One region of the Neorhizobium sp. PAMB6630 genome, then DNA from elsewhere that is predicted to be linked to it. Evidence: predicted binding sites of a transcription regulator. Region 1 holds the regulator's gene; each other region holds the start of a gene.
What was found. The regulator LexA, encoded in region 1, represses DNA repair genes until DNA is damaged. The targets are predictions, from matches to a motif close to TGTTCNNNNTGTGTTCNG.
Positions count from the first base shown of each region.

Region 2: a site for LexA is predicted at 4,971-4,988, ahead of AC4CWF_RS07175 (ATP-dependent helicase). Genes of this name have one in related genera too.
Region 3: a site for LexA is predicted at 6,442-6,459, ahead of uvrA (excinuclease ABC subunit UvrA). Genes of this name have one in related genera too.

Region 1 is NZ_CM177836.1:2,001,253-2,011,411, reverse strand. It holds gene pdhA (pyruvate dehydrogenase (acetyl-transferring) E1 component subunit alpha) at 1-61, opposite strand, end outside; gene AC4CWF_RS09455 (FtsB family cell division protein) at 207-524, opposite strand; gene eno (phosphopyruvate hydratase) at 735-2,009, opposite strand; gene AC4CWF_RS09445 (methyl-accepting chemotaxis protein) at 2,309-4,123, shown strand; gene kdsA (3-deoxy-8-phosphooctulonate synthase) at 4,205-5,050, opposite strand; gene AC4CWF_RS09435 (VOC family protein) at 5,053-5,919, opposite strand; gene lexA (transcriptional repressor LexA) at 6,089-6,808, shown strand; gene AC4CWF_RS09425 (ComEC/Rec2 family competence protein) at 6,789-8,621, opposite strand; gene gltA (citrate synthase) at 9,777-10,159, shown strand, end outside.
Region 2 is NZ_CM177836.1:1,510,259-1,520,417, reverse strand. It holds gene AC4CWF_RS07190 (hypothetical protein) at 1-333, shown strand, start outside; gene AC4CWF_RS07185 (efflux RND transporter permease subunit) at 396-3,548, opposite strand; gene AC4CWF_RS07180 (efflux RND transporter periplasmic adaptor subunit) at 3,545-4,759, opposite strand; gene AC4CWF_RS07175 (ATP-dependent helicase) at 5,031-7,523, shown strand; gene AC4CWF_RS07170 (amidohydrolase) at 7,567-8,715, shown strand; gene AC4CWF_RS07165 (DUF2778 domain-containing protein) at 8,805-10,079, opposite strand.
Region 3 is NZ_CM177836.1:2,163,304-2,173,462, forward strand. It holds gene AC4CWF_RS10240 (hypothetical protein) at 197-376, shown strand; gene AC4CWF_RS10245 (hypothetical protein) at 380-685, opposite strand; gene gyrA (DNA gyrase subunit A) at 784-3,633, opposite strand; gene AC4CWF_RS10255 (MarC family protein) at 3,841-4,470, shown strand; gene AC4CWF_RS10260 (HPP family protein) at 4,583-5,758, shown strand; gene AC4CWF_RS10265 (single-stranded DNA-binding protein) at 5,777-6,328, opposite strand; gene uvrA (excinuclease ABC subunit UvrA) at 6,594-9,515, shown strand; gene AC4CWF_RS10275 (DUF72 domain-containing protein) at 9,559-10,159, shown strand, end outside.

The DNA.
Region 1 (10,159 bases):
TCTTTGCAGGCTTCGCTGCTGTCTTTCGACCGGCCGCGGACGCGACTTGCTTGGGCGCCATGCACTAACCTCCCTGCGTGTTTGTTGGTTGTCGTCAACATAGGCAAGAAAGCACGCCCCAGCAATGCCATAAATGCATGGCTCACATGATATATAAAACCATGAAAATTCAGGGAAAAAAGAGAATTAACTGGATTTCGGTTAATTCAGAAGTAGCTGTTGAACACGACGATTTCGTCGGCGCGCGACACGTTCAGCTGATAACGTGCGGTTTCATCGAGCATATCTTTTTCCAGTGAGCCATCGCTCAGCAATTCCACCTGCCGCTCCAGTGCCTTGCGCTTGGCGCTCAGCTTGGCAAGTTCATCGGCGCGCTCGGCACGCATGTGCTCGAACTTCTCCGTGGCGATCAGACCGAGGTCGCCGTGGACCGAATGATAACCGAAATAGGAAAGGAAGGCGACCGTGATGGCGGGAAGCACCAGACGACCGAATTTCCGTTCCTTGTGATGTCTCGTCCACATGCGAGCTAGTTCCTGAAACGCATTACCAGGATTTCAAAATCGCACATCTTGCTTAATCAATCGTTGATCTCGAAGAACTTGCGACACCCTGTCGGTTTGATTGCCCGCTCATTTTTGCCCCGCCTGCGGGCCACAATGCAGAACGGGCGACAACCGTTTCCGGTCGCCGCCCGCGCTTTGTCAGATCATGGACCTCGACGGTCCCTTCAATCAGGCCTTCAAAACCGATCGGCCGGCATATTTTGCCTGAGGGCCGAGCAGTTCCTCGATGCGGATCAGCTGGTTATATTTGGCGATCCGGTCAGAACGCGACAGCGAGCCGGTCTTGATCTGCCCGCAATTGGTGGCAACTGCGAGATCGGCAATCGTCGAATCTTCCGTTTCGCCCGAGCGGTGCGACATGACGGCGGTGTAGCCGGCCTTGTGGGCGGTCTCCACGGCGTCGAGTGTTTCGGTGAGCGAACCGATCTGGTTAACCTTGACCAGGATGGAGTTGGCAACGCCCATCTTGATGCCGTCGCGCAGGCGCGACGAGTTGGTGACGAAAAGATCGTCGCCGACCAGCTGCACCTTGGCGCCGATCTTGTCGGTCAGGTACTTCCAGCCGTCCCAATCGTCTTCGGCCATGCCGTCTTCGATGGAGATGATCGGATATTTTGCGGCAAGCTCGGCCAGGTAATCGGCCATGGCTTCCGGTTCCAGCGTGCGGCCTTCGCCTTCCATGACGTATTTGCCGTCCTTGAAGAATTCGGTCGAGGCGCAGTCGAGCGCCAGCTGCATGTCGTCACCCGGACGGTAGCCGGCCTTTTCGATCGACTTCATGATGAAATCGAGCGCTTCCGGCGCGCTCTTCAGGCCGGGCGCAAAACCGCCCTCATCACCGACATTGGTGTTGTGACCGCCGGCGGCCAGTTCCTTCTTCAGGACGTGGAAGACTTCCGAACCCATACGCACGGCCTCGCGGATGCTTTCGGCACCGACCGGCATGATCATGAATTCCTGAAAATCGATCGGGTTGTCGGCATGCGCGCCGCCGTTGATGATGTTCATCATCGGCACCGGCAGAAGGCGGGCGTTCGGGCCACCAACATAACGGAAGAGCGGCAGGCCGGACGATTCGGCGGCAGCCTTGGCAACGGCCAGCGATACGCCGAGAATGGCATTGGCGCCGAGACGCGACTTGTTCGGTGTGCCATCCAGTTCGCACATCAGCGTATCGATGAGGATCTGGTTTTCCGCATCATGGCCGCCGATGGCATCGAAGATCTCGCTGTTGACGGCTTCGACTGCCTTTTCGACACCCTTGCCATGATAGCGCTTGCCGCCATCGCGCAGTTCCACCGCTTCGTGGGCGCCCGTCGAGGCACCGGAGGGAACGGCCGCGCGGCCCATGCTGCCGTCCTCGAGATGAACGTCGACTTCGACGGTCGGATTGCCGCGGCTGTCGAGAACTTCGCGCGCGATGATGTCGGTAATGGCTGTCATTGGCTATTCCTGCTGGTAAGTGCGGTGGAAATCACCGTCTGTCTTAATCCAAGGCACAGAAATTACAATGGCAGGCATATGACAGCGATGTCGGTTTGCTGGCACCTCCTCCATGGCTTGCGGCAACCGGCCAGAGCCGAAAGGTTGTGTTTTCACAGTGTGATTCCAATAAGTTGGATAGACATTTTAAGAGGCTGTTTGCGTTTTGGTAAGAGCTGACGGGCATAATTGAGCATGGCCTAATCTGGCGCAAGGGGAGCGCTGGCGGCCGATAACCCCTCACCCGTCCGGGACCGTCCATGACACTTACGATATCGCGCAGTCTTCTCCTGTTTGGCCTTTTGGTCGGCGCTGGCGTTGCCGCCGCCATCGGCATCCAGAAACTTGCTTTCGACCGGCTGCGGGTCAATGGACCGGTCTATGAGCAGATCGTCTACGGCAAGGACCTGGTCGCCGACATCCTGCCGCCGCCGATGTTTCTGGTGGAAGCCTATCTGCTGGCAACCGAAGGGGCCTACCATCCGGAGCTTGCGGACCAGAACCTCAAGCGCATTGCCGTCCTGCGCAAGGATTACGAGACGCGCAAGGCCTATTGGTCCGGCTCGACGCTTGCGCCACAGTTGAAACAGCAATTGGCCAGCAAGGTTCAGCCGAGCGCCGAAACCTTTTGGTCCCTCCTCGACGGAGATTACAAAAGCGCCATTTCCTCAGGCGATGCCCAGCGCATTCGCGCGGCCGTCAACGCGCTGAAGACAGCCTTCCAGGCGCACCGCGCCGATGTGGATGCATTGGTGACAGCCGCCAATGACCGGCTTTCCGGCGCTGAAAAACAGGCGGCCGAGGAAACCTTCACGCAGAGCCTTGCCTCTTATGTCGCCGCAGCTGCTGCCATGGGCCTGCTGATCGCAGGCCTCATTGCCATGAACCGGCGTGCCATAAAACCGCTTCGCGGCATGCGCGACTATATGAGCATCCTGGCCGGCGGCGATTATTCACGGCCCGTACCCTATGATGGACGTGGTGACGAAATCGGAGAAATGGCGGCGGCCGTGACAGTGTTTCGCGAAAACGCGCAGGAGCGGATCGCAGCGCGACGTCGTCAGGAAGAGGAGCGCGAGCGGGGCATGACCGCCGAACGGGCCGAACACGCCCGCCGCGCCGAGGAAGACGCCACCCGCGCCCGTGTGATCGAGGCCTTGAGCGCCGGCCTTGAACGGCTGGCCAAGGGTGATCTCACCACCCGGCTTTCGGTGCCCTTTTCCGCCGACTATGAAAAACTGCGGCGTGAATTTAATGCAAGCCTGCAGACGCTTGAGGAAACGCTGGGTGAAATCGGCGAGGCGATGCACGCCGTGCAGACGGGCGCCACCAGCATTGCCGGCGGCACTGACGCCCTGTCGCGGCGCACCGAAGAGCAGGCCTCGTCGCTGGAAGAAGCAGCCTCAGCACTTGCCGAGATCACCACCACCGTGCGCATGACGACTGAACGAGCGCGCGAGGCTAATAACCGCATGGCGCAGACGAGAACCAGTGCCGAAACCTCCAATGCCGTGGTGCGCGAGGCGGTGGATGCCATGGCAAAGATTGAAGGATCATCCACCCAGATCCGCCAGATCATCAGCGTGATCGACGAAATTGCCTTCCAGACCAACCTTCTGGCCCTCAATGCCGGCGTCGAGGCGGCCCGTGCCGGCGAAGCGGGCAAGGGTTTTGCCGTGGTGGCCCAGGAAGTGCGCGAGCTTGCCGGCCGTTCCGCCAGCGCCTCGCGAGAAATTCGCCAGTTGATCGACACCTCGTCGAAGCAGGTGGGCGCCGGCGTCGCCCTTGTCAATCGCACCGGCCTTTCGCTCGAAGATATCGAACGGCAGGTGCAGGCGGTGAACGACCTCATCGCGGCCATCGTGTCGGCAGCCGGTGAACAGTCCCATGCGCTGGCGGAGGTCAGCGAGGCGGTGAACCGGATGGACCAGGTGACCCAGCGCAATGCTTCGATGGCTGAGGAGACAAGTGCGGCCTGCGGCGATCTCAACGGCCATACCGCAACGCTTGGGCAGCATCTATCCCGGTTTACGGTCGGCCAGCAAAAGGCAAGCCGTTACCGGATGGGGTCTTAAGGCACAACCGGGCCAGATATCGGCATACTCAACAAGGAGCGGCTCTGAGACCGCCCCTTGTTCGTTCAGCAAAATACCGCTTCAGGACTTGGCGACGGCGTCAAACGCCAGCAGCTTTTCCAACAGGCCCTTCAGGCTTTTGAGATGCACCATGTTCGGCCCATCGGAGGGGGCGTTGTCGGGATCTTCATGCGTTTCGATGAAGACACCGGCCACGCCGACGGCAACGGCGGCGCGGGCCAGCGTTTCGACGAATTCCCGCTGTCCGCCGGTCGAGCCGCCCTGCCCGCCCGGCTGCTGCACCGAATGGGTTGCATCGAAAATCACCGGAGCGCCGAGCGACGCCATGATCGGCAGCGAGCGCATGTCGGACACAAGCGTGTTATACCCGAACGACGCCCCGCGCTCGCACAGAAGCACATTGGGATTGTCGCTTTCGGTGAACTTCGCCAGCACGTTCTTCATGTCCCAGGGGGCCAGGAACTGGCCCTTCTTGACGTTGATGACGCGCCCCGTTTTTGCCGCCGCAATTAGAAGATCCGTCTGCCGGCAGAGGAATGCAGGGATCTGCAGGATATCCACCGTCTCAGCCACCACGGCGCATTGTTCTTCCGTGTGAATATCGGTCAGCACCGGAAAGCCGAACTCGGCCTTCAGATCAGAAAAGATCTCCATGGCCGTCTCGAGCCCGATGCCGCGCTTGCCCGCAATCGAGGTGCGGTTCGCCTTGTCGAAAGAGGATTTGTAGACAAGACCGATGCCAAGATCATCGCAGATTTCCTTGACGGCGCCGGCCATCATAAAGGCGTGGTCGCGGCTTTCCATCTGGCAGGGGCCGGCGATCAGCGACAGGCGGCCGGTGTTTGAAAAAACGACGCGGGCCGAACCCTCGCCGACGGATACCTCTGCATTGGCTGTGACGGCCATGATCACTCCTCAAACACGAAAGCAGCGCCCTGACCGGGGGCTGCGGCAACGACGATGCGCGTGCCTCTTTTCTTAAAGGCCACGTCATTAGCAGCAAGGCAATCTGCTGTCACGGCAAGATCCGGTGTGGCAAACACCACCGCGGCACCACAAAGCCCGCCGGCTGACGGGGACAGATCAATGCCGAGTTCGTCCGCAACTCCCTGCCGCGACGACAGCACAACATGTCCATTCGGCGCCTGAAAGACATGACCCGAGGCATCCGTGACGGCTTTGGTTTCCAATACCGTCTCAAGAACCGGCAGCGCAGCGGTCGTATCATCTGCGGCAAGCCACACGCCGCGTAATCCAACGACACCGTTTTGATGCCGCTCCAGATGCGCCCGGTCGGCCGGCAAGGGATTAAGCCGCTCGCAGGCGAACAGGATAAATTCGGGAGATCCGCTTTCGGCGAAGGCCAGCCTGAAGCGCGCGATCACCTCATGTCCGTCCGCCGTCAGCGCCGCCCGGGAAAATTCAAGGATCTCGCCGGCGGAGAGACCCGCTGCGACAAACCGCGCGTGGTCTCCATCGGCATCCGGCGAAGCAACCACCAGACCAGAAAATCCATCGTCCCCGCAGGCGGCACGGAAGGCGAGATCTCGCCCGGTAAACACATTGCCCTCTCCTGCCGTGCGTTCGACAGCAGCACGGTCACGGATCGCCAATGGCTCCAGATACAGACCATCGGAGAGAAACACGCAGGCATTCTGCGTCCCAAACGGATGCTGCGCATCCGGCGCCACGGTGAAGCCGAGCGTCCCCAGCCGCTGGCGCGCCACCGCAAGTGTGCGGACGGGCATGACAATATGATCAAGCGGGCGGGCCATGATTCTCTCCTTGGACGATGCGGGCCGCAGTGTAGCGCCGGATAAGCGCTTGAATATCCCGCACGCTCTCAGCAATCGGTGTTTTATCCCCGGCTTTTGAGGGCTTGCGGAACACATATGGAACATATAGTGTCTGTTCTGGATTTGTTTCCACTTCGAGGTTGTCTTCATGCTCACACGCAAACAGCAGGAACTGCTCCTGTTTATTCACGAACGGATGAAGGAATCCGGTGTACCGCCCTCCTTCGACGAGATGAAGGATGCCCTCGATCTGGCGTCGAAATCAGGCATCCACCGCCTGATTACCGCGCTTGAGGAGCGTGGCTTCATTCGACGGCTGCCGAACCGGGCGCGGGCGCTTGAGGTGATCAAGCTGCCGGAATCCTATTCGCCGCCGGCCCAGCCGCGTCGCGGGTTTTCGCCCAGCGTCATCGAAGGCAGCCTCGGCAAGCCGCCGGCCACACGCCCTGCCCCGCCAGCTCCGGCTGTCGAAGAATATACCGGCTCTGCCACCGTTCCCGTCATGGGACGTATTGCTGCCGGCGTGCCGATTTCGGCTATCCAGAACAATACCCATGCCATCAGCGTGCCGATTGAGATGCTGGGCACCGGCGAGCATTACGCGCTGGAGGTAAAGGGCGATTCAATGATCGAAGCCGGCATCATGGATGGCGACACGGTGATCATCCGCAATGGCAGCACGGCCACGCCCGGTGATATCGTCGTGGCGCTTGTCGATGACGAGGAAGCGACGTTGAAGCGTTTTCGCCGCAAGGGCGCCTCGATTGCGCTTGAAGCGGCGAACCCCGCTTACGAGACCCGCATCTTCGGGCCGGACCGGGTGAAAATTCAGGGCAAGCTCGTCGGTCTCATCCGCCGCTATCACTGAGCAGTTCGACAACCGGTTGCGGCAGCGTCTCGTCAAAGATGCGCTGCCGCCAATCATAGGTTCGGTGGATGCTCCAGGGGCGTTTGTTGCCGATGCTGGCGCCACTCGCCGTCCAGTCAGCGAGGCGGGTGCTGCCAGCAAAGCGGATTTCGAGGGCTCCTGTCTTGCGCAGCGTCGTCAGAGTGAGCATCAGCGCGCCGGAGCGGCAGGTTTCGAATCGGGCACGGGCGGCAATCACCACGTCGGCCGTATCGCAGGCGGTTCCCGCATAACGCGGGTCCTCGATGGTGGCGATTCGCACCTTTTCCAGCGAACGGGCAAAACAGCCGAGACCGGCAATGCAGGTGAATTGACCGGGAGGAGCGCTGGTCAGGGCTTTGTCCATGGCGGTGGCAGCCTCTCGCAACTCCTGTTTGGTCAAGGGCGGATCTGGTGGCTTTCGGGGGGAAACGCCTGTCTCGGTTCGGCCAGAGTTCAAGTGAATCGCGTCAGCGTCTGATGGGCTTGGCTTGTGTCCTTCCTCGGGAACGACCGCGCGGATGTCTGTGGCGATCTCTGTTTCGGGCGTGTCTGCATCGGCTCCCGTCTGGCGGTTGTGTGCTGCATCGACGCCGGGCTGTGCATGGGCGCTCTTGGAGGTGCCGGGGGGCAAGTCTTGCGGTTTTGCCGCAGTGTTACGTCGGGGCATGATCGGCGCAAGCGTCTTGTCGATGATGAGCGCATTCTGCCACTGGCGATAGATGAAATCGGGCGGTGTCCTGCGGTTGGTGGCGGCCGTCTGTCCGTCGATGAGGGCGACGAGGCTTGCATCTTCCGAAACCAGCAGGCTTGGCCGTGCGGCATCGTCAGGCCAGAACGACAAAATGAGTGCCGCGGCCATGACCGGCAGGCCGAGCAGTTTTAGCCGTGTGCGCAGGAGGACCAGAATCAGAAAGCCGAACGAGGCTATGGGCAGGAACCAGCCATGCTGTCGCCCGACCGGGGCGTCTCCTCCCCAACCCGCCACCGTCTCGGCAACGGAGATAACCAGCTCAACGCCAAAACCCATCAGTTTCAGGAACGGCGCCTCCAGCCCGAACGGCATCAGCAGCATGGCAAGCATGCCGAAGGGCATGACGATCAGCGATATGATCGGCATGGCCGCGAGATTGCCGGCAAGGCCATAAGTGGCGACGCGGTGGAAGTGGGAAACAGAGAAGATCGAGGTGGAGAGTGCGCCGATGAGCGAGGTCAGCACCACGCCGGCGACCATGCTGGATAGAGCGGCTGTAGCGGCAAGCAGTGCCGGACGTCGCGCGGCAAGCGGATCATGCGGATCGCCATGGAGGCTCGACCAGGCGGCGTAACCGGCCACAAGTGCGGCCGTTGCGGAAAATGACATCTGGAAACTGGGCCCCAGCACCGCCGAGGGTGTCAGGACCAGGATGACGAGCGCCGAGAGCGCCACATTGTGCAGGCTGATCGACGGACGGTCGAACAGCACCGAGGCCAGCATGATCACCATCATCACATAGGCGCGCTCGGCCGAAACACCGAAACCGGAAATGAGATAATAGGCCGTCACCATGGCCAGCGCGCCGATGGCTGCGATCTTCTTGACGGGAAACCGCTGCGCAAAGCCGGCAAACAGGCTGAACACCATTCGTGCGCCGACAAAAAAGATGCCGGCGGCCAGCGCCATGTTAAGCCCGGAGATCGCCACGATATGCGCAAGCCCCGCGACCCGCAGCGCCTCGATGGTTTTTTCCGAGATGGCGCGGCGCTCGTCGGTGACGATGGCGGCGGCGAAAGCCCCGGCATCGCCGGGAACCACGGCGCGGATGCGGGTTCCGATCTCGCTTCGCAGTTCAAACAGCTTGCCAAGGATGCGGGTCGACCAGTTTTCATGCGTGCCGATGCCGACCTTTTGCGGCGCCCCATAGAAAAAGCCGACAGCGCCGATGCCTTGAAAATAGGCAGAAAACGCAAAATCAGCGAGCCCGGGCAGAGCCGGTCCGGAAGGTGGGGAAAGCCGTGCCCTGCCGGCAATCCGCGTGCCCGTCTCAAAGGCTTCGTGTGCAGTGCGGGAAAGCAGAACGGCGCGTTCCGGCGGACGGGCATGACGGGGTCAGCGGTTGTCAAAATGCGCACCGTATAACGCCAGCGCCCGCCGGCTGCCGCCTCGCGTTTTTCCACGAGACCTTCAATCTGCGTGGTCACCGGCGTGTCGAGGATCGTTGTTCGATTGCGCAGGCTTTCGATCTGCGCAAGGCCCGCCCCCGCGCAGATCAATCCTGGCATCATGAATGCAAGGGAAAAGGCGCGGCGCCCGGCACGGCCCAGCACGAAGGCGGTCATGATCAGCGGCAGCGCAGAGAGGCCAAAACCTGCGGGCGGCGGACCCGCAAGAGAGAGCCAGACAATCGCGCCAAGCCCTATAAATACGGGGACGAGGAGAAAAAGACGGCCATGCGCCTCCTCCTCCGCGACAAGGTTTGCGAGCTTTTGGCGCCAGCCAGGATGTTCACTTTCCCGTGCGTCGAGAAACCTGTCATCGAGGTCGCGGTTATCCTCGGCAAGGCGTGCGGGCAGTTGCTGGGAAATGGCTGCGGGTAACCTAAGGCCGCGCGAAAACGCCATCGCCTCACGCGATGATTCGCCTGGCGAGACGTCCACCTCAGCCACACATCCTCCCGGGAGAAAGCATCATTCCCTTTAACCGAAAGACAACCTGCACCTGTTTAACTCAACCGGTCAATCGCAGCATTATGCCTCGGTTGACCGCCCGCCTTGATTGGATCGATTTAATCGCGCCAAACTGCCAAAATGTGGTCTTGCCAGGCCGCGAAGCCGCTTTATCGCCGTGGCTTTCGCGCTGCACAATTACCCGCCTCAAGTGCTTGGCAGCACGCTTTAGATCATATAGCTACTTTCAGAGGCTTCACTCATCTGGCGCGTTTCGCGCCATTCCGCCCATCGGAGGATCAGTATGACGGACACAAGCGCACATCTGGGATTGGGAGATAAAACGGTCGACCTGCAGGTCAAGAAGGGCACGATCGGGCCTGATGTGATCGACATCGGCGCACTCTACAAGAACACCGGCGCCTTCACCTACGACCCGGGTTTCACCTCGACCGCATCCTGCGAATCCAAGATCACCTTCATCGATGGCGACGAAGGCATTCTCTTGCATCGCGGTTACCCGATCGAGCAGCTCGCCGAACACGGCGACTTCCTGGAAACCTGCTATCTGCTGCTTTACGGCGAACTGCCGACGGCTGCCCAGAAGAAGGATTTCGATCACCGCGTCACGCATCACACCATGGTGCATGAGCAGATGAGCCGCTTCTTCACCGGCTTCCGCCGCGA
Region 2 (10,159 bases), 490 kb from region 1:
GCGGGCGGCATCCACCCGGTCAGCTTCGTTCCCGACCTTGCCATCAACGGCATTCCAATCCCCCTTGGCGGCCTGATGAAGCTTGCCGTGCAGATGGACCGCAACGACCGGGAAAACAAGGCGCTTGCAACGGCGCTGCCGGCATGGGCTTCGCAGAACGAGGGCGCCAAGCAGGCCTATCGCCTGCTCTTGTTCTTCAAGTTCACACCTGAGGAAATTGCTACTCTGAAGGATAGTCCCGACTTCAAGGACGCAGCCTACAGGAACGGCGCGAGTATGAAGTTTGCCGAGGCAAATCCTGAGATCGCCAAGGAGATGCGCCAACCCACCTGATGATCGGCTGCCGTAAAGAGCGTCCCGGCCGCCACGCGCGGCCAGGACTACCGGATGCCGGGCTACTCCGCCGCCAGAAGCGGTTTTTCCTCGGCATTGGCGGCCCCCCTATGGGCGCGCTCCAGTTCCTCGTGCAGGCGCTCTTCTTCATGAGAATGCGGCTTGGCGAAGCGGGCAATCAGCAGGTAGGCAACCGGCGTCACATACAGCGTCACCACCGTTGCAAGGCCTAGCCCGCCAACGATGACCCAGCCGAGCGCCACGCGCGCTTCGGCACCGGCACCGGCGGCCAGCACCAGCGGCACGCCACCGAGAATGGTGGCAATCATCGTCATCATGACAGGGCGAAGGCGCAGGCGGCAGGCTTCTTCGATGGCCTGGCGCACAGCAACACCCTGGTCACGCAGCTGATTGGCGAATTCGACGATGAGAATGCCGTTCTTCGCCATCACGCCGACGAGAAGCACAAGGCCGATCTGGCTATAGACGTTGAGCGTCGAGCCCGTGATCACAAGCGCAAAGACGGCGCAAGCCAAGCCGAGCGGCACCGTCGTCATGATGATCAGTGCCGACAGCACGCTTTCAAATTGCGCTGCCAGCACCAGGAAGATGATGGCGATGGCAAAACCGAAGGTGATGGCCATGCCATTGGCGTTTTCACCCAACGTCTTAGCTTCCGCCAAAGGCATAAGGCGAGAACCGTTCGGCAGCAGCGGCTGGGCAAGCCTTGTCACTTCCTCAAGGGCTGCACCGAGAGACACGCCATCGCCGAGGCTTGCCGAGAGCGACACGGACGCCATCTGCTGTTCGCGGTTGAGACGCGGCGAGACCGCTCCTTCCTTCAAGGTCGCGATGGTCGACATCGGCACGACCTTGCCGTCGCCCGTGCGCAGGAAAACGTTTTCCAGATCGGTCGGATCGTTGATCGGCTGCATGGAGGAGATGAGTTTCACCGGCAGCGCCTCGCCATCGACGAAGACATCGACGATGGAGCGTCCTTCGAGCAGCGCCTGCATGGAATTGGAAAGCCCGGTGATATCGATGCCGAGATCGGACGCGCGCTCGCGGTCGATGGAGACAGACAGCTGCGCCTGCGTCGGCTCGTTGTCGAGCCGCGGGGTGACGAAGGACGGGCTTTTCTCCATGGCCTGCACCAGCTGCAGCGCCGCCTGGGTGAGGCTTGCATGATCGGCACCGACCAGCGCCACCTGCAAACCGCTGCCGGCGCCACGAATGCGCAGGCTGTTCGACTGGATGGCAAAACCGCGAAGCGCCGGAACGCGGGCTGCCGCCGCATTGATGTCGCTTGCAATCTCATCCTGGCTGCGGGTGCGCTCTTCCCACGGCGCCAGCGTCATCACCATAAAGCCGGTGTTGGAGGAGCCACCCATGCCGGAAATCGAAAACAGATTACGGATTTCGCCGGAATCGATCAGCGGCTGCAGGTTTTCCTCCACCCGCTGCAACTGGTCCTGCGTATATTCAAGACTGACCCCTTGCGGTGCCGTAGCGCGCATCATCACCATCGAGCGATCCTCGCGCGGTGTCAGCTCGCTGGTGACCAGTCCGAAGGCGACATAGGCGGCGCCCATGATGACGGCGCAGACGGCAATGACCACAACAGGTGCATTCATGCAGAATTGCAATGTGCGGGCATAGGTGGCGGCAAACAGGTTGCCGAAACCGGCCAGCAGACCCTTCGGCTCCACCATCGGTTTTGTCAGCATGCGCGAGGCCAGCATCGGGCAAAGGGTCAGCGCGGTGATCGACGAGAGGCCGACGGCAAGCGCCAGCACGAAACCGAATTCGCGGAACAGGCCACCGAGCTGGCCTGGCAGGAAGGAGAGCGGGATGAAGACGGCGGCAAGGGTGGCGGTTGTTGCGAGAACCGCAAAAAACACTTCCTGCGTACCGAGAATGGCGGCAGCGCGTGGGCCCAACCCCTGCGTTCGCCGCCGCACGATGTTTTCCAGCACCACGATCGCATCGTCCACCACAAGACCGGTTGCGAGAACGATGGCGAGAAGCGTCAGGATGTTGATGGAAAAGCCAACGAGATAGATGGCCGACAGCGTGCCGATGAGGGCAACGGGCATGGTCAGTGCCGGAATGAGCGTGGCGCGCCAGTCCCGCAGGAAGAGGTAAAGCACGGCCACCACGATCAGCGCCGAAAGGCCGAGCGCCAGTTCCACCTCGTGCAGCGCGCCGCGAATGAAGGTGGCATCATCGGAGGTGATGACGATACGGGTGCCCTCCGGCATTGCCGCCTGCAGAGAGGCGACGGCGGCCGCAACGCCTGTCGAAATGTTGAGCGTATTCGACTGGGCCTGGCGGATGATGCCAAGACCCACGCCCTGCACGCCGTTCGAGCGCAGTGTCGTGGTGCCGTCATCCGGACCGAGCGTGACGCTTGCCACGTCGCGCAGGCGGATATTGTCCTTGATCAGCACGTTTTCAAAATCGGCCGGCGTCGACAGGTTTGCCGTGGCGCGCACAACGATATCCTGCGTGCGGCTGGTGAGCGATCCTGCCGGCACGTCGAGTGCTGCACTGGAAAGCGCACCCGACACATCCGCCACCGTCAGCCCGCGGCTTGCAAGCGCTGCCTGATTGATATCGACACGAAAGATCTTCTCCTGGTCGCCGTAAAGCTCGACGTCGGCCACGCCTTCCACGGCCGCCAGCCGGTCGCTGATTTCGTTGTCGACGAGAAGCGTCAGGTCTTCCATGGAGAGCGAGGAGGAGGTGACGGCAAGGCGCATGATCGGCTGCGAATCGGAATCGGCCTTGACGATGCGCGGATCGTCGGCGCTTTCCGGCAGCTGATCGGAAATGCGGCCGATGGCATCGCGCACGTCGTTTGCGGCAACAGCCAGATCCACCGTATCGTTAAATTCCATGGTGACGCGGCTGGCACCGAACTGCGATTCCGACGACAGACCCTTGAGGCCGGAGACGCGCGCCACGGCCCCTTCGATGACCTGGGTCAGTTCCTGGTCCACCGTCTGCGGGGCGGCGCCATCATAGGTCGTGCGCACGGTAATCACCGGCTGGTCGACATCGGGCAGTTCGCGCACCTCAACGCCCACGAGTGCGGCAAGGCCGGCCACAACGATCAGCGTGTTGATGACGGCGGCCAGAATGGGACGGCGCACGAAAAGCGCCGTGAAGGTGGCCTTGGAATCCTCGATCTTCAGGTCTGAATTATCGCTCATTGACGCGCCACCTCCGCCGGCTTCTCACCAGCCCCCTGCAGCCGCACCGGCTGGCCTTCGCGCACGCGCTGCAGGCCTTCGATGACGATCCTGTCTTCCGGTTTCAGATCCGCATTCACCAGCACCATATCAGGATTGCGCTGGATGATGGCAACACGCACCTTGGCAGCCTTGTCGGCCTCGATCTTCCAGACATAGGCGCCTTCGGCATCCCATTGCACCGAAAGCGGATCGACGGCCGGGAAGGTTTCACCCTCAAAGCGCATCGAGACGGCAAAGGACATGCCGGCCCGCAGCACATCAGTCTGGTTATCGATGCGGGCACGCACGCGAATGGTGCGGCTTGCCGCATCCACGCGGTTATCGATGCTTTCCACCTTGCCGGAAAACACCTGTCCGGGACGGCTGATCGAGGTTGCTTCCACCGCCATGCCCGGCGTGATGGCCGTGACGAAGCGCTCCGGTGCCCAGAAATCCACCAGGATTTCCGAACGGTCGTCCAGCGTCACAATGCTGGCCTGGGTGGTGACGTTGTCACCGACATTGATGGCAATGATGCCCGCAATCCCGTCGATGGGCGCGACGATATCGCGGCGGCGCAGGTTGAATTCGGCAGTGCTGACGGCAAGCTTTGCCGATTCCTCGGCAATCTGCGCATCGAGCACGTCAAGCCGGGCGACCGATTGCAGGTTGCGATAGGAGCTGGATTTTTCAACCGCACTGCGCAGCGAGACGCGAGCCTTGTCCAGTTCGATCTTCTGTTCTTCGTCATCGAGACGCGCCAGAACCTCGCCCTTTTTGACCTTCTGGCCGGAGGCGACAAGGATCTCATCAATTGTGCCGCTCGCCTGCGGCATAACAACGACAGACTGGATGGCGGTGCCGCTTCCGATGGCGTTCAAACGGTCGTTGACCTTGTCCATCACAACGGTACGGGTGACGACCAGCGGCGCACGCTGACCACCCGGGCCCCTGCCGCCCTGCCCTGCCTGACCACCTTGGCCACCGGCCCTTGCCGGCTGCGCGCCCGAATCGGAACCGCCATTGTTGCTGCCATTTCCGGACACTCCGGGCTGGACAAACGCCACGGCCTGTTGCGGAACGCCCATACGCACAAGCGCATGCCCGGCATCTGGACTGACGAACAGCCATAGACAGAGACCTGCAAACAGCATGACGAGACTGAGGAGCAATTGCTTCCAGATGCGCATTCGGCACTCCGATGGGGAGGATGAGATCGTACAAGTCAAAGTATCACGTTTAGCAAGGACTTAAGCAATGCCAGATTGCCAACCTTGCCGAATTGTAACCTAACGGATTTTCACGCTGGCGTGAACGGCGCTTCGTCAAATGCCTTGAGGGGCTAACCGGTTGAAAACCTGCCGATCTGCCCGGCTTTTCTCCATCGCTGAGGCGGCAGGCTGGAATAAAAGCAGAACATGCTCTATGGCCATGTTCTTCGCAAATCATTAGATTGGCCTGATGACGAACAGTTTTGACGATATTCCGTTCTTCGACGAAGAGCCGGATCACACGCCACGCCAGAAACCTGCCGCACCGCCTGCCGGAGCAGCAACACCGGCGCCGGGTGGGCTTGGCCTTGCCGCCCGCGCCATGGCCGCGCGTGACCAGCACCGGATGCCCGACTATCTCTCCGGCCTCAACCCGGAACAGCGCGACGCCGTGGAAAGCATGGATGGCCCGGTTCTGGTGCTCGCCGGCGCCGGCACCGGCAAGACGCGGGTGCTGACCACCCGCATCGCCCATATTCTGGCGACCAACCGCGCCTATCCGAGCCAGATCTTGGCCGTCACCTTCACCAACAAGGCAGCGCGCGAGATGAAGGAGCGCATTGGCGTTCTCGTCGGTGGCGCCGTCGAGGGCATGCCGTGGCTCGGCACCTTCCACTCCATCGGCGTCAAGATCCTGCGACGCCATGCGGAACTCGCCGGTCTTCGCTCCGATTTCTCCATTCTCGACACCGATGACGTGATCCGGCTGATCAAGCAACTGATCCAGGCCGAAGGTCTGGATGACAAGCGCTGGCCGGCTCGCCAGTTCGCCGGCATGATCGACACCTGGAAGAACAAAGGCCTGACGCCAAAAGACATTCCCGAGGGCGATGCGCGCGCCTTTGCCAATGGCAAGGGCCGCGAGCTTTACGCCGCCTATCAGGGCCGGTTGAAGACGCTGAATGCCTGCGATTTCGGCGATCTTCTGCTGCACCCGATCGACATTTTTCGCCGCAACCCGGATATCCTGCGCGAGTACCACCAGAAATTCCGCTACATCCTGGTGGACGAGTATCAGGACACCAATACCGCGCAGTATATGTGGCTGAGGCTTCTCGCCCAACGCCCGAAAGACGTGCCGCAAAACGTCTGCTGCGTCGGCGATGACGACCAGTCGATCTATGGCTGGCGCGGCGCGGAGGTGGATAATATCCTGCGCTTCGAGAAAGATTTCCTCGGCGCCAAGGTCATCCGTCTCGAGCGCAATTACCGCTCGACCGAACATATTCTGGGCGCTGCCGGCCATCTGATTGCCCATAATGAAGGCCGCCTCGGCAAGACGCTGTTTACCGAGCGCACCGATCCCGATGACGAAAAGGTGATCGTCCACGCCGCCTGGGATTCGGAAGAGGAGGCGCGTGCCGTCGGCGAAGAGATCGAACAGCTGCAACGCTCCGGTCATGCGCTGAACAACATTGCCATCCTCGTGCGCGCCTCTTTCCAGATGCGCGAATTCGAAGACCGCTTCGTGACGCTTGGCCTCAACTACCGCGTCATCGGCGGCCCGCGCTTTTACGAGCGGCTCGAAATCCGCGATGCGATGGCCTACTTCCGCCTCGTCTGCCAGCCGGCCGACGATCTCGCCTTCGAGCGCATCATCAACACGCCTAAACGCGGCTTGGGTGATACGACGGTGCGCAACCTGCATGATTATGCCCGCGCCCGCGACATTCCGATGCTGTCTGCCGCTGGCGATATCATCGAGACGGACGAATTGAAGCCGAAGGCCCGCAAGGCGCTGTTCGACGTGGTGCAGAGCTTTGCCCGCTGGAGCGAGCGGCTGGAAAACACGCCGCATACCGAGCTTGCCGAGCAGATCCTCGAAGAGTCGGGCTATACCGACATGTGGAAAAACGACAAATCCGCCGAAGGCCCCGGCCGCCTCGACAACCTGAAGGAACTCATCCGCTCGATGGAGGCGTTCGAGAGCATGCGCGGCTTCCTCGAGCATGTCTCGCTGGTAATGGATGTCGAGCAGAACGAAAACCTCGATGCCGTCTCGATCATGACGCTGCATTCGGCCAAGGGGCTGGAATTCGAAACCGTGATCCTGCCCGGCTGGGAAGAAGGCCTGTTTCCGCACCAGCGCGCGCTGGATGAAGGCGGCCGCTCAGGGCTGGAGGAAGAACGCCGCCTTGCCTATGTCGGCATCACCCGCGCAAAACGCCGCTGCCACATCTGGTTCGTTTCCAACCGGCGCATCCACGGGCTCTGGCAATCCACCATGCCCTCGCGCTTCCTCGATGAACTGCCGGCAGCCCACGTGGACGTCGCTGCCGCCGCCGATACCGGTTACGGCGGTTATGGCGGGCGCGGCGGTTATGGCCAATCGCGCTTCGACAAGGCCGAACCCTTCCAGAATTCCTACTCGACACCCGGCTGGAAACGCGCCCAGGCCAACAAGACCGATGCCACCCGCGACAACTGGGGCAGCCGCTCCGGCCATGCGGTGGAGCGCATCGGCTACGGCGAAAGCGGCCCGAAGGCACGCACCATCGATGGCGAACTGGTGGCCAAATCGGTCGCCACCACGCCGTCAAAGTTTACGGTCGGCGACCGCGTCTTCCACATAAAATTCGGCAACGGCCACGTCGCCTGCATCGAAGGCAACAAGCTGACCATCGATTTCGACAAGGCCGGCCAGAAGCGCGTGCTGGATGGGTTTGTGGAGAAGGTCAGCTAACCCTCCCTCGCTTCCCCCGAACTGGCAGAAAAGGACCGCCCGCATGAACCTTGTCGAAAGCGATTTTGTGGAGCTTGCCAAATGGCGCCAGCATCTCCATGCCATGCCGGAAGTCTCTGGCGAGGAGCATGAGACGGCGGCGGAGGTAGTGCGGTTTCTGGAGGGCGTGTCGCCGGACGAGATTTTCACCGGGCTTGGCGGAACGGGCGTTGCTGCTGTTTACAAAGGGGCCGCGGCCGGCCCAAACGTGATGTTTCGCGCCGAACTGGATGCGCTTCCCATCGCGGAATTGTCGAGTGACCTGCCGCATCGCTCCAAGATAGCCGGCAAGGGCCACATGTGCGGCCATGACGGGCATATGGCAACGCTTGCAGCGCTTGCCGTTTCCTTCTCAAAAAAACGCCCGGCCTCCGGCCGCATGATCCTGCTGTTCCAGCCGGCGGAGGAAACCGGAGCGGGTGCCGCGACCGTTCTGGCGGACGAAAAATTCAAAAACCTCACACCGGACTATACGTTTTCGCTGCACAACATGCCGGGCATCCCCTTCGGCAAAAGCTGGATCCGGGCGGGTGCGGCCAATTGCGCCTCCTGCGGGCTAAAGATCAGTTTTACCGGCAAGACGGCGCATGCCTCCATGCCGGAAACCGGTGTCTCGCCGGCCCCGGCCGTCGCGAGCCTCATTCCGGCGCTGACGGACCTGCGCAAGGGCGATATCCGCGATGGCGATCTTGTTCTGGCAACCGTTACGCATGTATCGGTTGGCGAACCCGCCTTCGGCATCGCGCCGGGTTCTGCCGAGCTTTGGGTAACGCTGCGCACGGTGAACGACGATGCGATGGCGGACGTGCGGGAAAAGGCCGAGGCGCTGGCGACGCAGGCGGCCAACGCGCATGGCCTTGCCGTCTCCTTCAGCTATCACGATGAATTTCGCCACTGCATGAACGATGCAGACGCCGTCGAGATGATCCGCGCGGCGCTCGATGCGGAAAATCTGCCGCATGAGGCAGGCGAGACATTTCGGGCTTCGGAGGATTTCGGCCGGTTTGCGGATGTGTCGAAATCGGCGATGTTCTTTCTCGGTGCCGGTGAAAACCATCCGGCCCTGCATAACCCGACCTATGATTTTCCTGACGCGCTGATTCCGATCGGCGCCCGCATCTTCAAGCGGATTGCCGACGATCTTCTCGGTTGAACAGCGCTCGCGACGGCATCAGCTCCACACGAAAATGCCGCAGGCTCTTGCGGGCCTGCGGCATTTTTCGTGAAAACAGGAGATAAGGATCAGCCGTCGTTTTTAAGGTAATCGACCAGCGTGCGGCGGGCCTCACCATCCGCTCCGCCATCCGTCGATGGCGGTGCGCCGCGCGGGTTGATCTTGCGCATAGCGGTTGCCGGGATGCTGCCGTTGTGGCGGTCGACGATGATCATGTGGGTGATTTCGCCGCGCTGGAAGGCTTTGAGGAACCGGTTGTAATCGGCAAAGGCGACGCAGCCGTGCGAATCGCCGCGTGTGCGCAGAAGGTAGCTATGAGCGAGAAGACCGGTGCGGCCGAGCGGTGCCACGCCATCGGTCGGCGTCAGGCGGATCGCAGCCACGCCGTGGAACAGCTGCTCGCGCATGGAGAGCTTGTATGTGCCGGGCGGTGTCGGGCCGCGCATCTTCACATGGGTGAATTTCGGGTTGTCGCGCATCTCGCCGATGCCGGAATGGGCTTCGAGCTTTTCGCCGTTCGGCATGTGAACGACGCCGTTCGTGATGTCATAAACGGCAATCTTGGAGCCGCCGCGGTCGGGCCACGGCACGGCCGGCGTTATGCTCTTCATCGGGTTTTCAGGCCGTGCGAAGGCGAGTGCCTGCGGGGCTTCCTGCTCTTCCTCTTCGGCCTCCTGCGGAGCGCCGGTGCGGCCGGGCTTGACGACAGCACGCTCTGCCGGCTTGGCCATCGCAAGCGCCAGCGCATTGGCCGGCGGCCGGCCGACAGGCAGCGGACCTGCCATCGGCAGGCTGTCGTCCTCATCCGGGCCGATTGCCTGAGCCACGGCAAGTTCCGCCGGGCTCTGCAGGTCAGCCACTTCCACTTCGCCGCCTTCAGCATTGCCGGCGGGCGAAGCATCCCAGGCTGTTTCGGTGGGCGGTGCGATCAGCACGGTGTTTTCGAGCGCCGAAGCAAGCGCGGTTTTCACCGCCTCCCCTTCAGGGCGCTTTTCGGCAAGGCTTGCAAATTTCTTGGCATCTTCCGCCGCCGCCAATGCAACCGAAAGGCTGTCCTTGACGTTATCGGCTGCGGCCCGCGTGGCTGTGAGATGGGCAAAATGCGCATCCTCCAGCCGGGCGGCCTTCGGTGTTGCGCCGGATGAGAGGCGTGAAAATTTCGCAACGCGAATCACGCGCTCGTCCGAGACCGGCGCAGCGAGCGGCTTCAGGTCAAGGGACGCGCGCAGTTGATAGCTGAAATTCGAAGGCTGGATGGAGGCCATGCTGTGCACGGTCGCCAAGGCTGCGATCATCCAGGCACCGACGGCAAGGCCGGTGCCCACCAGCATCGTATATTTCATCAGACCGCGCGAGGCGGGCGTCTTGGCTTGATATCGTGAGGTTCGTGGGACAGATCGCTCCGTCGCAAAAGCCAGTGCCA
Region 3 (10,159 bases), 160 kb from region 1:
CGGCAAAACCCTTCCGCATTCTGCGGTTGACGTTCTTTCGATCAACGCCAGCAAGGGTCGAACCTTAACGAATTCTGAACGCCAGATGAACGGCGCCTTCAGGCAGGCTTCAGAGGCCACACGTTAAGGTCTCTTCATAATCGGGTGGAACCCATGAGCGCGATGCGCGTTCTGGTCAACGAAAAGGAAGTTGGAAATGTTTGCCAAGAAAAAGACGGCCATGCCGGACACCATCACCATGATCAATGTGGTGTGGACGGCGGTGATTGCAGTGATGATGACTGCAACGGTCACGCTTTATCAGGGGAAGTCCAACGTCAATGAAGTCAATTATACTCAGATGACGGGCAGCTACGTGGAGCAGCCGTACTACTGAGTTTCATCCGTCAAGGAAGGAATGCATATGTACGTGACGATGATTGTTCTTGCTGGCCTGATCAGCACCATGTTCGTGGCAACTGTGACTTCCACCGTGACGGAACTTCGGCGTGAGCACGCCAACCTGCGTGACTTTGCCAAACGCCACAGCGCGTTCTAAGGCAAACGCCTGCAGAACGGATGGAGAGGTCAAAACCGCCCATCCGGAATAAAAACTTAATCCCAAGACTGACAAGCCGGGTTCGCCCGGTCCTGAAAAAAGCCGGTGGCGAAAGCCCCGGCTTTTTTCATGCACGCGTTTGCGCATAGTCCTGTTCTCCATCATTCTTTGAGAGCAACAAAAAGGCCGGGCGATGAAGTCACCCGGCCTTTCAAAGTCATCAGAGAGAGAGAGAGAGAGAAGCCTTACTCGGGCTGCCCCTCGCCGCCTTCGCCGGATGCGCCGTCTTGCGACGGTGCAGCTGCCCCGAGATCACCGGTCTCGGCCAGAACCTCTTCCGGCAGGCCTGCGGTATCCTCGTCGCCTTCCGGCTCGCTGATGCGCTCCACGGACACAACCTTCTCATCCTTGGCAGTGGAGAAGATGGTGACACCCTTGGTGGCGCGGCTGGCGATGCGGATGCCATCAACAGGCACGCGGATCAGCTGGCCGCCATCGGAGACGAGCATGATCTGGTCCTTGACCTCGACCGGGAAGGCGGCGACCAGCTGGCCGATTTCCGCCGTCTTGGAGGTGTCGGTGGCGCGGATGCCCTTGCCACCGCGACCGGAGGTGCGGAAGTCATAGGTGGAGGACCGCTTGCCAATACCCTTTTCAGAAATCGTCAGCACGAACTGCTCGCGTGCCTTCAGTTCCTGATAACGCTCGTCCTTGAGTTCGCCGACTTCGCCGACCTCTTCACCGACAAGCGCGATATCCTCCTCGTCGACACCGCTGGCGCGGCGCTCGGCAGCTGAACGCTTGAGATAGGCAGCGCGCTCCCACGGTTCAGCATCCACATGGCCGACGATGGTCATCGAGATAATGCGGTCGCCGGATGCAAGGGTGATGCCGCGCACACCGATGGAATTGCGGCCGGCAAAGACGCGCACTTCATCGACGGGGAAGCGGATGGCCTGACCAAGTGCCGTCGTCAGCAGCACGTCGTCACCTGCGTTGTTGTCGGCAGCGCCGGCGCCATTACAGGTCTCGACGGAGAGGATTTCATCGCCCTCTTCCTCGAGCTTCATGGCGATCTTGCCGTTGCGGTTGACCTGGATGAAGTCCGACAGCTTGTTACGGCGCACGGTGCCGCGCGTCGTGGAGAACATCACGTCGAGGTTCTCCCAGCTCTTTTCATCCTCGGGCAGCGGCATGATGGTGGTGATACGTTCACCCGGCTCGAGCGGCAGCATGTTGATGAGCGCCTTGCCGCGCGATTGCGGCGTGCCGATCGGCAGGCGCCAGACCTTTTCCTTGTAGACGATGCCACGCGAGGAAAAGAACAGAACCGGCGTATGGGTATTGGCGACAAATAGCCGGGTAACGAAATCCGTATCCCGGGTAGCCATACCCGAACGTCCCTTGCCGCCACGGCGCTGGGCGCGGTAGGTGGTGAGCGGAACGCGCTTGATGTAACCCAGATGCGACACGGTGACGACCATGTCCTCGCGGGCAATCAGGTCCTCGTCGTCCATGTCGGGGCCGCCATCCATGATGACGGTGCGGCGCGGCGTGCCGAACTCGTCGCGCACGGCAATGAGTTCGTCCTTGACGATGGTCTGGATGCGCAGGCGCGACGACAGGATATCGAGGTAATCGCTGATTTCGGCACCGATCTTGTTCAGTTCGTCGCCGATTTCATCACGACCGAGCGCCGTGAGGCGGGCCAGGCGCAGTTCGAGAATGGCGCGCGCCTGCTCTTCCGAGAGGTTATACGTGCCGTCCTCGTTGATGCGATGGCGCGGATCGTCGATGAGACGGATCAGCGCTTCGACATCCATCGCCGGCCAGCGGCGGGTCATCAACTGCTCGCGCGCCGTCTGCGGATCGGGCGCACGACGGATGAGGCTGATGATCTCGTCGATATTGGCAACCGAAATCGCAAGGCCGACCAACACATGGGCGCGGTCGCGCGCCTTGCGCAGAAGGTACTTCGTTCGCCGGCTAACCACTTCCTCACGGAAGACGGCAAAGGCGCGCAGCATGTCGAGCAGCGTCAGTTGTTCCGGCTTGCCGCCGTTCAGCGCCACCATGTTACAGCCGAACGAGGTCTGCAAAGGCGTGTAACGATAGAGCTGGTTGAGGATCACATCGGCATTGGCATCGCGCTTCAGCTCGATGACGACACGGTAACCCTGGCGGTCGCTTTCGTCGCGCAGATCCGAAATGCCCTCGATGCGCTTGTCACGCACCAGTTCGGCGATCTTTTCGATCATCGTCGCCTTGTTCACCTGAAAGGGAACCTCGTCGATGATAATCTGCTCGCGGTCGCCGCGCATCGGCTCGATACGGGCGCGTCCGCGCATGATGACAGACCCGCGGCCGGTCTCATAGGCCGAGCGGATACCGGAACGGCCAAGGATCAGCGCGCCGGTCGGAAAATCCGGGCCGGGAATGATCTGCATCAGTTCCGGAAGTTCGATGGCCGGATTATCGATGAGGGCGATGACCCCATCAATCACTTCCACCAGGTTGTGCGGCGGAATGTTCGTCGCCATGCCGACGGCAATGCCGCCCGCACCGTTGACCAGCAGGTTCGGGAACTTTGCGGGAACAACGACCGGCTCCGACATGGTGCCGTCGTAGTTATCGCGGAAATCCACCGTTTCCTTGTCGAGATCGTCGAGCAGCGCATGCGCCACCTTCTGCAGGCGGCACTCGGTATAACGCTGGGCTGCCGGCGGATCGCCATCGATGGAGCCGAAATTGCCCTGACCATCGATCAGCGGCATGCGCAAAGACCAATCCTGCGCCATGCGGGCCAAGGCGTCATAGATCGCGGAGTCGCCGTGCGGATGGTATTTACCCATCACGTCACCGGTCACGCGCGCCGACTTGACGTATTTCTTGTTCCAGTCCAGCCCGAGTTCATTCATCCCGTAAAGGATGCGTCGATGGACCGGCTTCAAACCGTCACGCACGTCAGGCAGCGCGCGGCTCACGATAACGCTCATGGCGTAGTCGAGATAAGACCGCTGCATCTCCTCCATGATGGAAATAGGTTCGATGCCGGGAGGCAGCTTTCCGCCGCCGGGGGTGCTCTGCTCAGTCAAATCGGATACGATCTCTGTTCGGAATCAGTTGGTTCTGTATAGCCGAAAGGCCGGTTCAACGCCAATTTACCGGCAGGTTTTGAACAGGCTTTTGCGACGTTTGCGGGGCAAATGCACGAAAGACCGTGCATCTGGAACTTTCCTCGCCCGCAGAACTGTCCTAACAATGTTAACGGGCCGCCGCAAGCGGCGTCAGGGGGAAGACGGATGGCGAGCGCAGATACCATCATGAGCGCGTTCACGACGCTGCTGGTCACCCTTGATCCGCCGGGGCTGGCGCCGATCTTCCTCGGCCTGACGGCAGGGCTGACGCGGGCGCAGCGACGCCAGGTGGCTTGGCGCGGTTCGGTGATCGCCTTTTTTATTCTTGCGGTGTTTGCCCTCTTCGGTGCAGGCATCCTGTCGCTGCTCGGCATTTCCATGGGCGCGTTTCGCATTTCCGGCGGTCTGCTGCTGTTCTGGATCGCCTTCGAGATGATTTTCCAGAAGCGCAATGACCGCAAGGAAGAGACATCCAAGACCGCCATCACCATCGACCACATCCAGAACATCGCCATCTTTCCGCTGGCGTTGCCACTGATTGCCGGCCCCGGCGCCATTTCGGCCACTGTGCTGCTCGCCGGCTCCTTTGCCGAACCGCTCGACCGGGCGCTGCTCATCCTGATGCTGGCGATCGCCATGGCAACGGTACTGATCGCGCTGATGATCGCCGACCGGCTCGATCAATATCTCGGCGTCTCCGGCCGCGCACTTCTGACGCGTCTCCTCGGCGTTCTGCTCGCCGCGCTTTCGGCCCAGTTTGTCGTCGATGGCGTCAAATCCGCTTTTGCGCTGTGACGGTTTTGTCGACGCACACCCTCCCGATGCAGCGCTGCATGGCGTTGCTGCTTCCTCTGCTGCCGGAAAAAGGGTCTTCACACCGCCTTCTTCCGCATCCCAGGCATATGACATGAAATCCATTGTTGACCTCCGCCGCTTTCTGCCCACGCCGCCGCCGCTCAGCCTGAAGGAACGCATCCGCGCACCGTTGGGCGCACTCGCCGGAATTGCCGTGACGGCTGTCGTAAGCCTGCTTGCCTTGAAACTGGGCCTTGCTGCCCCGGCGCTGATTGCCCCCATGGGCGCCTCGGCTGTCCTTCTATTTGCCGTGCCCTCCAGCCCGCTGGCGCAGCCCTGGTCGGTGGTCGGCGGCAACGGGCTTTCGGCATTGATGGGTGTGGCAGCAACCGTTCTGGTAGCAGACCCGGTTCTTGCCGCAGCGCTTGCTGTCAGTCTTGCGATCGCTGTGATGACGGCATGCCGCTGCCTGCATCCTCCGGGCGGCGCCGTGGCGCTGACCGCCGTCGTTGGCGGTGCTGCCGTTCACGATCTCGGGTTCGGTTTCGTGTTATGGCCGGTTCTTGGCAATTCGCTGCTGCTGCTTGCAAGCGCGCTTGTCTTTCACCGTCTGACCGGAGGCATCTATCCGCACCGCCTGCAGCCCTTTCCCCGCGCAACAGCCGATCCGGCGCCGCTCGCGCGCATCGGATTTCTGACAGAAGATCTGGACGAGGTACTGAAGGATTATGACCGGTTTCTGGATATCGACCGTGGCGACCTCGAAACCATTTTGCGGCGCACCGAACTGCGCTCCTACCGCCGCCGCGCGCAGCATGCCGACTGCGCCAGCATCATGTCACGCGATGTCGTGGCGGTGGCGCCCGATACCAGCCTTCGCGAAGCCTATGCCCTGATGCATCGATACCGGTTTCATGCGCTACCGGTGACCAACGACCGGGCAGAAGTTATCGGCATCGTCACGCAGAGCGATTTCCTGCACAAGCCGCGCTGGGTGGCGGGGCGTCCGCGCATCGCGTTCAGACAACGGCTGAGCCTGATCCTGTCAGGCGCGTCGGCGCCGAACGATACGGTGAAGGACATCATGACGGCGCCCGTGCGCACGGTGCTGGCAGACACGCCCATCGCCGAGGCTATCATCGCCTTTGCCGAAGGTGGCCTGCATCATCTGCCGGTGGTGCGCGAGGGCAACCGACTGACCGGCATCATCTCGCAATCCGACGCGCTGGTCGCCATGCTCGAAGATAAAACGGCCGGCGAAACATCCGCTTCGCCGGCCGCATCCTGAACGATAGCTATAGAAGAATCAGAACGGGATGTCGTCGTCGAGATCGCGGGCAAAACCGCCGCCGGCAGCGCCACCGGAAGGCTGGCCGCCGCGGCTGGACGATGCCGGCGCGCGATCATAATCGTCGCCATAGCCGCCACCGAAATCACCACCGCCAGCCGGCTGGCCGCCAGAACGACCGCCGCCAAAGCCAGCGCCCTGCCCGCCGCCGCCTTCACCACGACCACCCAGCATGGTCAGCGTGGAGTTAAAACCCTGCAGCACGATTTCGGTGGAGTAGCGGTCATTGCCGGTCTGGTCCTGCCACTTGCGGGTCTGCAGCTGGCCTTCGATATAAACCGTTGCACCCTTTTTCAGGTACTGCTCGGCAACCTTGCAGAGACCTTCGTTGAAGATCACCACGCTGTGCCATTCGGTCTTTTCCTTGCGCTCGCCGCTGTTGCGGTCGCGCCAGGTTTCAGACGTTGCAATGCGCAGGTTGGCAATCGGCCGGCCGTCCTGCGTCCGACGGATTTCCGGGTCGGCGCCGAGATTGCCGATCAAAATTACCTTGTTGACGCTGCCAGCCATTTTTTCACCTTGTCTGCTGCCGCATGCGGCACGCGAATTTTAAAAACCTTTCCCACTCTACCCCATTGCCGGTCGTGAATGGGTTTTGGAGATCGGTAATCCACAAGCAAATTTGTTCTTTCTTTGTTCTAGTATTCCGCTATGATCCTGTCAACGCCCGGATGCGTAGCACGAATCGAAAAGCCACTCGGCAACGCCTTTCGCCTCGACACCGGCCGATGGATCACTAGATAAGGGACTTGTCCTCCCACAGAGCCTTTTCACGATGAGCGAACTCAAGACGATTTCCATTCGCGGTGCCCGCGAGCACAATCTCAAGGGCATCGATCTCGACCTGCCCCGCAACAGCCTGATCGTGATGACCGGCCTGTCCGGATCGGGAAAATCATCCCTGGCCTTTGACACCATCTATGCGGAAGGCCAGCGGCGTTATGTCGAAAGCCTTTCGGCCTATGCGCGCCAGTTCCTGGAAATGATGCAGAAGCCTGACGTCGACCAGATCGACGGCCTGTCGCCGGCTATTTCCATCGAGCAGAAAACCACGTCGAAAAACCCGCGCTCGACGGTTGGCACCGTCACCGAGATCTACGATTACATGCGCCTTCTGTTTGCGCGCGTCGGCGTTCCCTATTCGCCCGCCACCGGCCTTCCCATCGAAAGCCAGACGGTGAGCCAGATGGTGGACCGGGTGCTGGCCTTCGAAGAGGGCACCCGCCTCTATATCCTGGCGCCCCTCGTGCGCGGCCGCAAGGGCGAGTACAAGAAAGAACTCGCCGACCTCATGAAGAAGGGTTTTCAGCGCGTGAAGGTGGATGGCACCTTCTACGAGATCGCCGAAGCCCCGACGCTCGACAAGAAATACAAGCACGATATCGACGTGGTGGTCGACCGTGTCGTGGTGCGCTCCGATATCGGCGCGCGTCTCGCCGACAGTCTGGAAACCTGCCTGCGGCTGGCGGATGGTCTGGCGATTGCCGAATTTGCCGACAAGCCGCTGCCGCCGGAGGAAACCTCTGCCGGCGGTTCCGCCAACAAGTCGCTCAACGAGACCCATGAGCGGGTGTTGTTTTCGGAAAAATTCGCCTGCCCCGTCTCCGGCTTCACCATTCCGGAAATCGAGCCGCGGTTGTTTTCCTTCAACAATCCCTTCGGTGCCTGCCCGACCTGCGACGGTCTCGGCTCGCAGCAGAAGGTCGATGAAGCGCTCATCATCCCGGAGACGGAGCGCACGCTGAAGGATGGCGCCATCGCGCCCTGGGCCAAATCCTCCTCGCCCTACTACAACCAGACGCTCGAAGGCCTTGGCAAGGTCTATGGCTTCAAGCTGTCGGACCGCTGGGCAAAGCTTTCCAAAGAGGCGCAGGGCGCGATCCTCCACGGTACGGACGAAAAGATCGAGTTTCATTACGTCGACGGCGCACGCGCCTACAAAACGACGAAGAATTTCGAAGGCATCGTGCCCAATCTCGAGCGCCGCTGGAAGGAAACCGACAGCGCCTGGGCGCGCGAGGAAATCGAACGCTACATGTCGGCGGCACCCTGCCCGGCCTGCTCAGGTTTTCGCCTGAAACCGGAAGCACTGGCGGTCAAGATCGACAAGCTGCACATCGGTCAAGTCACGCAGATGTCGATCAAGGTGGCACGCGACTGGTTTGAGGATCTGCCGGAGCGGCTGAACGCCAAGCAGAACGAGATTGCCGTGCGCATCCTCAAGGAAATTCGCGAGCGGCTGCGTTTCCTGAACGACGTCGGGCTGGATTATTTGAGCCTCTCGCGCAATTCCGGCACGCTGTCGGGCGGCGAAAGCCAGCGCATCCGGCTCGCCTCGCAGATCGGCTCGGGCCTCACCGGCGTGCTCTACGTGCTGGACGAACCGTCGATCGGCCTTCACCAGCGCGACAATGCCCGTCTCCTCGACACACTGAAACACCTGCGCGACATCGGCAACACCGTGCTGGTGGTCGAGCATGACGAGGACGCGATCCTGTCGGCCGATTACGTGGTTGATATCGGCCCGGCTGCCGGCATCCATGGCGGCGAGGTCATTGCCGCCGGCACGCCTCAGGAGGTGATGGCGCATCCGAAATCGCTGACGGGTAAATATCTCTCCGGTGAACTCGGTGTGCCCGTGCCGGCCGAACGGCGCAAGCCGAAGAAGGGCAAGGAGCTCAAGGTTTTCGGCGCCCGTGGCAACAATCTGAAGAATGTCACGGCCGCCGTGCCGCTCGGGCTTTTCACGGCTGTGACCGGCGTATCCGGCGGCGGCAAGTCGACCTTCCTGATCGAGACGCTGTACAAGGCGGCGGCGCGCCGCGTCATGGGGGCCCGCGAAATCCCGGCCGACCATGACCGCATCGACGGTTTCGAATTCATCGACAAGGTGATTGATATCGACCAGTCGCCGATCGGGCGCACGCCGCGCTCGAACCCCGCCACCTATACCGGCGCCTTCACGCCGATCCGCGACTGGTTTTCCGGCCTTCCGGAGGCAAAAGCCCGCGGGTATCAGCCGGGCCGCTTCTCGTTCAACGTCAAGGGCGGCCGTTGCGAGGCCTGCCAGGGCGATGGCGTGATCAAGATCGAGATGCACTTCCTGCCGGACGTTTATGTCACCTGCGATGTCTGCCACGGCAAACGCTACAACCGCGAAACGCTGGATGTCACCTTCAAGGGCAAGTCGATCGCCGACGTGCTCGACCTGACGGTGGAGGAAGGCGTCGACTTTTTCTCGGCGGTTCCGGCTGTGCGCGACAAGCTGCAGGCGCTGTTCGATGTCGGCCTCGGTTATATCAAGGTCGGCCAGCAGGCCAATACGCTCTCGGGCGGCGAGGCGCAGCGCGTTAAGCTGGCCAAGGAATTGTCGAAACGCTCGACCGGCCGCACGCTCTATATTCTGGATGAGCCGACCACCGGGCTGCACTTCCACGATGTCGCAAAGCTGCTGGAAATGCTGCACGAACTGGTCAACCAGGGCAATTCGGTCGTCGTCATCGAGCACAATCTGGAAGTCATCAAGACGGCGGACTGGGTCATCGATATAGGCCCGGAAGGCGGCACTGGCGGCGGCGAGATCGTGGCAACGGGCACGCCGGAAGCCATCGTCAAGGAAAAGCGCTCCTATACGGGCCAGTTCCTGAAAGACCTGCTGGAGCGCCGGCCGGTTCGCAAAGTCGAAGCGGCAGAATAAGGATCTGCCGCCTGCCGCCACCCTTGGATCGAGAGGACATCGCATGAGCACATCCGGCACAATCCGCACCGGCATCGGCGGCTGGACCTTCGATCCCTGGGAAGGCACGTTTTATCCGGAAAAACTCACCAAAAAGCGTCAACTGGAATTTGCCAGCAGTGAACTGACGGCCATCGAGGTGAACGGCACCTATTATTCCAGCCAGAAGCCGGCCACCTTTGCCAAATGGGCGGCAGAGGTGCCGGAGAATTTTGTCTTTTCCCTGAAGGCCAGCCGCTATTGCACCAACCGCAAGGTGCTAGCGGAAGCCGGGCCTTCGATCGAAAAGTTTCTCGGCCAGGGCATTGCCGAACTGGGGCCTCATCTCGGCCCGATCCTCTGGCAGTTCATGGGAACGAAAAAGTTCGAGCCTGATGATTTCGAGGCCTTTCTCCAGCAATTGCCGAAAACGCTCGACGGCCTGCCGCTTCGCCACGTGGTGGAGCCCCGTCATGAGAGTTTCTGCACGCCGGAATTTGTCGACACGTTGGCAAAATACAATGTGGCGGCCGTTTGTGCCGATCATCCCGACTATCCGATGTTTGCCGATGTCACGGCCGATTTCGTCTATGCCCGGCTGCAAAAGGGAACGGATGACACGCCGA